2 regions of the Yimella sp. NH-Cas1 genome follow, and region 2 is predicted to be linked to the other one. Evidence: riboswitches for the same ligand, from Rfam matches in the RefSeq annotation. Region 2 holds a riboswitch; the other holds the start of a gene.
What was found. Region 2 has a riboswitch for cobalamin ahead of MF407_RS14195 (VWA domain-containing protein). Riboswitches for the same ligand answer to the same signal wherever they lie in the genome.

Region 1 (3,411 bases), 1.0 Mb from region 2:
CATCCTGGCCGCGGACGGGACACCGCTGGTCACCAATGGTTCCACCTGGGTGCTCACCATGGACCCGACGACCCTCGCCGAGAGCCGGGACGGTGGGCGCGCGGTCCTCACTCGCGTCCAGCGCCTGATCGGCGGTGACGTCGAGGAGATGCTCGGGCGCACCAAGGCGTGCGGCACCAAGGACGCCCCGCCGGCACCGGTGTGCTTCTCCGGCAGCCCCGTCGAGCCGATACCCGTGCTGAGCAACGTCGACCCCGGGCTGTCGATGACACTGCTCGAGCGTCCGGAGGACTTCCCGGGACTGGCTGTGCGTCAGCAGCAGGTACGCCGGTTCCCGGCACCGTCGGCAGTGAATGCCGCTCAGGTGATCGGCTACCTCGGACGCACCAATGCCGCGGACCTGCAACGTGATTCGTCGCTCAACGCCGCCGACCTGCTCGGCCGCAGCGGACTGGAGTCCAGCTACGACAAGGTGCTGCGCGGCACCTCCGGACGCACCGTGCTGGCTGTCGACGCGCGCGGACTGCCGGTCAGGACGGTGAGCACCACCCCGGCCGTCGGTGGCCAGGACGTCCTGACGCACCTTGACGTGCCGGTGCAACGGGCCGCCGAGTCCGCACTCGCCGAGACGATCGGTCGGTTGCGCACGGCGAAACGACCGGTGACCGGGGGAGCGGCTGTGGTCCTGGACGCGTCCTCCGGGGCTGTGGTCGCGATGGCCAGCAACCCGACGTACGACCCACTCGTGTGGACCGGGGGCATCACCGCGGCGCAGTACCGCAAGCTCAGCGATCCGAAGGCACACAATCCGCTGACCAATCGGGTGATCGGAACTCTGCAACCACCGGCGTCCACGTTCAAGGTGGTCACCATGCCGGCGGCCATCGCGTCCGGCGTCGACCCGAAGGGGCGGTACGAGTGCTCCTCGCAGATAACGGTCGGCAGCCGGGTCTTCAAGAACTACGAGTCGGCCGCCTTCGGCGTCATCGACATGCCGGCGGCTCTGCAGGTGTCGTGCGACACGGTGTTCTATCGCTGGGCGTTCGCCCGTTGGATCTCCGAGGGAGGCCTGAAGGGCGACGTGAGCAAGACCGGCCCGTACTCGCAGATGGCGAAGCAGTTCGGCTTCGGCCGACGCACGGGCATCGACCTGCCCGGTGAAGTGGCGGGCAATGTCCCCAGCCGCGCATGGAAGCTCGAGCGTTGGAACACCACGAAGGCATCGATGTGTCGCCGGGCCAAGAGCGGCTACCCCGAGGTCTCTGACACGAAGCAGGCGGAGTACTTCAAGCAGTTGGCGCAGGAGAACTGCTCCTACGGCTATCAATGGCAGGCCGGCGACGCGGTGAACCTCTCGATCGGACAAGGAGACATGCTCGTCTCGCCGCTGCAGCTGGCGGTCGGGTATGCAGCCGTCGCGAACGGCGGCACCATCTGGCAGCCGCAGGTCGCCGCGGCCACACGCACCTCGGACGGTTCTGCCGCCTCACGGATCTCGCCGGTCGCCAACGGGCGGCTCGTGTTGTCGGCCGCCGCTCAGACGGTTCTCACCGACGGGTTGCGTCGCGTCGTCACCGAACCGACCGGCACCGCGCACCCGGCGTTCGTCGATTTCCCCGACGACTACCCCATCTCGGGCAAGACCGGCACCGGTGAGGTGTACGGAAAGGACGCCACCGCGTGGTTCGCCTCGTACGGCCCGAAGACCAGGAGCGGCAAGCAGTACGTCGTGGTGGTCATGATCGAACAAGGCGGTCTCGCAGCGCGAGCTGCGGTGCCGGCTGCCCGCCAGATCTGGGACGTGTTGCGCACCCGCCCCTGAGTTCGCGATGTGCAGGGTGGTTCATGGGCTCGGCACGGGCGAGTAGAATGATGCTGCGCATCAGTGAGGGGAAAGCCGGTCCAAGTCCGGCGCTGACCCGCAACCGTAGGTTCCTCGGCAACGAGGAACGAGCCGGAGCTCCTTAGCCGATGTCAGCTCACATCCCCGTCGAGGTCTACGGGCGAGCGCCGAACCTCTTTCGGCGGCCCGCGCCCAGGGCCGTCTGGAAGAAGGAACCATGACTCTCCTCACCACCGCCCGTGCGGGTTTCGCGGGCACCGCGACCCTTGCCGCATTTGCGCTCGCCGTCGCGCCGGCCCACGCCGCCACCACCCCTGATGACGCCGCGTCCGCCTTCGTGGTGGGCCAGCTCGCCGCGAAGGGCAACTACCTGAACGCCGAGTTCGGTGGCGAGAGCTACCCGGACTACGGCCTCACGATCGACGCTCTGCTCGGTGTTGCCGGTACCGGCACCGGCACGGCGCAGATCTCCAAGACCGCCGACTGGTTGGTCGCCAACGGCACCTCGTACTACGGAGCCGGTTCCGAGGCGTATGCCGGGTCCCTTGCCAAGCAGGTCGTGATGCTGCAGGCCACCGGCCGTCCCTCCGGCGCCCTGCTGACCAAGCTCAGGAGCATGCAGACCGCCGCGGGTCGTTTCAGCGACAAGTCCGAGTACGGCGATTACTCCAACACGATCGGCCAGTCGTGGGCCTTGATCGCGCTCAAGCGTTCCGGTGAGACGGTCCCGACCAAGGCGATCGACTTCCTGGTCGCGCAGCAGTGCGCCGACGGTGGCTTCCGTCTCGAACTCGGCGCAGCGAAGTGCACCAGTGACTCCGACGTGACCTCGTTCGCCGTGCAGGCTCTCGCGGCCAACGGCCGCACGACCGCGGTGTCGAAGGCCGCCGGCTACCTGGCCACGCAGCAGGTTGCATCGGGTGGAGTGCGCGGTGGCACCTCGACCGAGAGCCCCAACTCCAACAGCGCCGGACTTGCCGCCGTGGCCTTCACCCTGGCCGGCCGCACCGACAACGCGGCGAAGGCGACCGCCTTCGTGAAGACGCTCCAGTTCGGCTGCTCGGCGCCCGCTGCGCTGCGCGGTGCGATCGCCTACGACAAGCCGGCCTTCGATGCGAAGATCGCCGCCGGCTCCCGCGCGGTGGTCACCGACCAGGAGACGCGCGCGACCCCGCAGGCGATGCTTGCGCTCACCCTCACGCCCTACGTCCGGACCATTGCGGGCGGCTCCGCCGGTGTCGCGGCACTGGACTGCGGAACGAACCCGACCTCGTCTCCCACGGCTACGGCTTCGCCGAGTTCGACCTCGAGCCCGTCGAGCTCGACATCCACCACGACGTCCACCACGACGTCCAGCACGACATCCAGCACGACGACGACCTCGGCCGGTACTGCGACCACGTCCTCGACCATGTCCTCGACCACGTCGATCGTCACCGGTCCGCCGGTTGTCACCGACGGTCCGACCTCCTCGGACGGTGGAGCGGACCTCGGCGTGCTGGCCGGCGTCGGCGCGTTCTTCGCAAGCATCGGTGCGGGGGCAGTGGCTCATGGCCGTCGTCGTCGCT
Region 2 (3,411 bases):
TCAACGCTGATGCGGGTGAGTTCGCCGCCGTAGTTGCCGGCGGCCGCGACGAGGATCTGCTCGGTGTCGAGGGTGACCGCATGGGCCACGAAGCGGCCCCCTCCGCGCAGCCGCCGCCATCCTCGTTCGAGAAGGTCGGCGGTGAGTCCGCCGCCGACGAAGATCGCATCGGGCGTCTCGAGCTCGTCGAGTGCGTCGGCCGACCGGGCCTCCACCACCTCCAGCAGATCGTCGACGCCGAGGCGAACACTGTTGCGGCGCAGCCGTTCTGCGCGCTCGGGGTGCTGCTCGACGCTGACACACCGGGCGTCGCGGCCGGCGAGGCACCATTCGATGCCCACGCTGCCCGAACCGGCACCGAGATCCCACAACAGCGCGCCGGGCGTCGGTCGCAGGTGGCCGACGGCCGAGGCCCGCAGGTCGCGTTTGGTGATCTGGCCGTCGTGCTCGAAGCAGACCTCGGCGCGCCCCGGCGCCGGCCCGTCGAGGACGGCGTCGGTCGGCACCGCCACCGTGCACAGCACCAGATCGGGGGTGCGTTCGCCGTCCCAACGGCCGGCGGTCGCCGTCCGGCACCCCTCGTCGGCGCCACCGAGATGCCACCACGCGGTCATCGCCGCGTCGGGACAACCGGCGTCGACGAGCAGGTCGGCGAGCGCCGCCGGGGTGGTGCCGTCGGAGCAGAGCACGATCAATCGGGCGCCCGGCGCGAGGCGCCGCCGCACCCGGTGCAGCGACCGACCGACGACAGTCACCACCTCGCACGACTCGGCCGACCAGCCTGCCCGCGCCCGGGCCAACGCCACCGACGAGACGGCCGGATGCAACCGCACCGTATCGGCGCCGAGCAAGTCGATCAGGGTGCTGCCGATGCCCGAGAGCGTGGGGTCGCCGCTGGCCAGCGCGACCACTCGCCCCGCCGGTAATTCGTCGAGGAGACAAGGCAATTCGGCCCGGAGCGGCAACGGCCACACCCGTCTGACCTGGCCTTCGGCAGCGGGCAGGGAAGCCAGTTGGCGGCGTCCGCCGAGCACGACGGCGGCGTCACTCACAAGACGCTGCAACCGCTGCGGAAGGTCGGCGAAACCCGCATCGGTGACCCCCACGACGTCGATCATGGGGCCTCACCCTAGGTCAGGGTCGCTGTGCCATGATGACCCGGACACCAACGAGGAATCCGGTGCAAATCCGGAGCGGTCCCGCCACTGTGAGCCGTCGGTCAACGCCGACAGCAAGCCAGGACGTCAGCGGTGTCGGCCCGGCCGAACCCGGCGTGGGTCCACCGCTATGACGAGCGTGGTAACTCGTCAGGAGGTTCGATCTCGTTGTCGCAGTTTCCTTTTGCGGCCATCGTCGGTGCCGACGACATGGCGCTTGCTCTCGTGCTCACCACCGTCTCGCCCGAGGTCGGTGGTGTGCTGGTGCGCGGCGAGAAGGGCACCGCGAAGTCGACCATGGTGCGCGCCCTCGCCGAGGTGCTGCCCGACGTCGAGGTGGTCGAGCGCTGCCGCTTCGGCTGCGACCCGCGCCGCGACGAGCGCTGCCCCGACGGCCCGCACGACGACGCGCCCACCCGGATGCGCCCGGCGCGACTGGTCGAACTCCCGGTCGGCGCGACCGAGGACCGCGTGGTCGGCTCGCTCGATCTGGGCAAGGCGCTCGCTGCCGGTGAGACCAGCTTCGAGCCCGGTCTGCTGGCGCAGGCGCATCGCGGCCTGCTGTACGTCGACGAGGTCAACCTGCTGCACGACCACCTCGTCGATCTCCTCCTCGACGCCGCCGCGATGGGCCGCAACACCGTTGAGCGCGATGGAGTTTCGGTTTCTCACGCCGCCCGCGTGACCCTCGTCGGCACGATGAACCCGGAGGAGGGTGAGCTGCGCCCGCAACTGCTCGACCGCTTCGGGCTCACCGTCGAGGTGCGCGCCTCCCGCGACCCGCAGCACCGCGCTGAGGTGGTGCGCCGGCGGCTGGCGTTCGACGCCGACCCGATCGCCTTCACCGACCGCTTCCGCCCCGAGCAGCAGAAGCTGCGCAGCCGACTGCACGACGCGTCGGCCCGGGTCGCCTCGGTGCGCCTCGGCGACCGCGCGCTGGCCACCATCGCCCGGGTGTGCGCCGGGTTCGACGTCGACGGCATGCGCGCCGACATCGTCACCGCCCGCGCAGCCCGCGCCCACGCCGCCTGGTGCGGGCGCGACGAGGTGACCAAGGACGACATCCGCGTGGCCGCCCGGCTGGCGCTGCCGCACCGGCGTCGGCGCAACCCCTTCGACGCACCGGGCCTCGACGAGGAACTGCTCGACCGGTTGCTCGATGAAGACCCCGACCCGGACGGCCCGGAGCCGGACGGCCCAGATGACCCGGAGCCCGACGGCCCGCAACCGGACGAGTCCGGCGACGAATCCGCCGACGAATCCGGCGACGAGTCCTCCGAGAGCGGGGACGCCGGCGACGGCGGCTCGCCGGGAAAGCCCGCCGACGACCGGTCGACCACGCCCTCCGCGTCCGGCCCTGCCGGCGACAACTCCGACAACCGGGCCGACAGCCCAGCAGGAGACGACGCGAGCGACAACGCCGCACCCACCGAACGCCCCAGCGCCGTCGGCGTCGCCGCTCCGAACTCGGCGTTCCGAGCCCGCACGTTCACCGTGCACGGCATCGGCACCGGGTCTGCCGGACGCCGCAGCGCCGCCATCACGTCGGCGGGTCGCACCATCGGGTCGACCCGCCGCGCCGACGGTGCGCAGCGCCTCCACCTCCCGGCCACGATCACCGCCGCGGCCCCCCGACAACACGAACGCGGACGCCGCGACGGTCGGCTGCGGTTCGCCACCGACGACGTGCGCCTGCGCATCACCCAGGGCAAGGAGTCGAACCTCGTGCTCTTCGCCGTCGACGCCTCCGGGTCGATGGGCGCACGGCAGCGGATGAGCGAGGTGAAGACCGCCGTGATGAGCCTGTTGGTCGACGCCTACCAGCGTCGTGACCGGGTGGGCGTGATCAGCTTCGCGGGCGCCGGCGCCAACCTGGTGCTGCCGCCCACCGGATCGGTCGAGGCGGCGGCGCGCTGCCTCAGCGACCTGCCCCACGGCGGTCGCACCCCGCTGGCCGAGGGGCTGCTGCGCACTCTCGCCACGGTGCAGGTCGAGCGGCTGCGCGACCCGCACCGGCGCCCCTTGGTGGTCGTGCTCACCGACGGCAGGGCGACCGCAGGGCCCGACGCCCTCGTCCGCGCTCGTGAGATCGCGACGGCCTGGCCGACCCTCGGCCTGCAGACCGTGGTCGTCGACTGCGAATCGGGACGCTTCCGGATGGGGCTCGCGGTCGACCTCGCGGCCCGGATGGGCGCCGAATACGTGCCGCTGGAGCGGGTGGCCGCAACCGAGATCGTCGATATGGTGCGCCGGT

Region 1: it holds a riboswitch for cobalamin, as region 2 does, so the genes downstream of both, MF407_RS09260 (prenyltransferase/squalene oxidase repeat-containing protein) here and MF407_RS14195 (VWA domain-containing protein) in region 2, are expected to answer to the same signal.

Annotation. Positions count from the first base shown of each region.
Region 1 covers NZ_JAKSGG010000003.1:1,864,036-1,867,446, reverse strand. Annotated here, with positions in the region: gene mrdA (penicillin-binding protein 2) at 1-1,822, shown strand, start outside; cobalamin riboswitch at 1,860-1,984, shown strand; gene MF407_RS09260 (prenyltransferase/squalene oxidase repeat-containing protein) at 2,061-3,411, shown strand, end outside.
Region 2 covers NZ_JAKSGG010000003.1:2,875,150-2,878,560, forward strand. Annotated here, with positions in the region: gene cbiE (precorrin-6y C5,15-methyltransferase (decarboxylating) subunit CbiE) at 1-1,118, opposite strand, end outside; cobalamin riboswitch at 1,127-1,268, shown strand; gene MF407_RS14195 (VWA domain-containing protein) at 1,326-3,411, shown strand, end outside.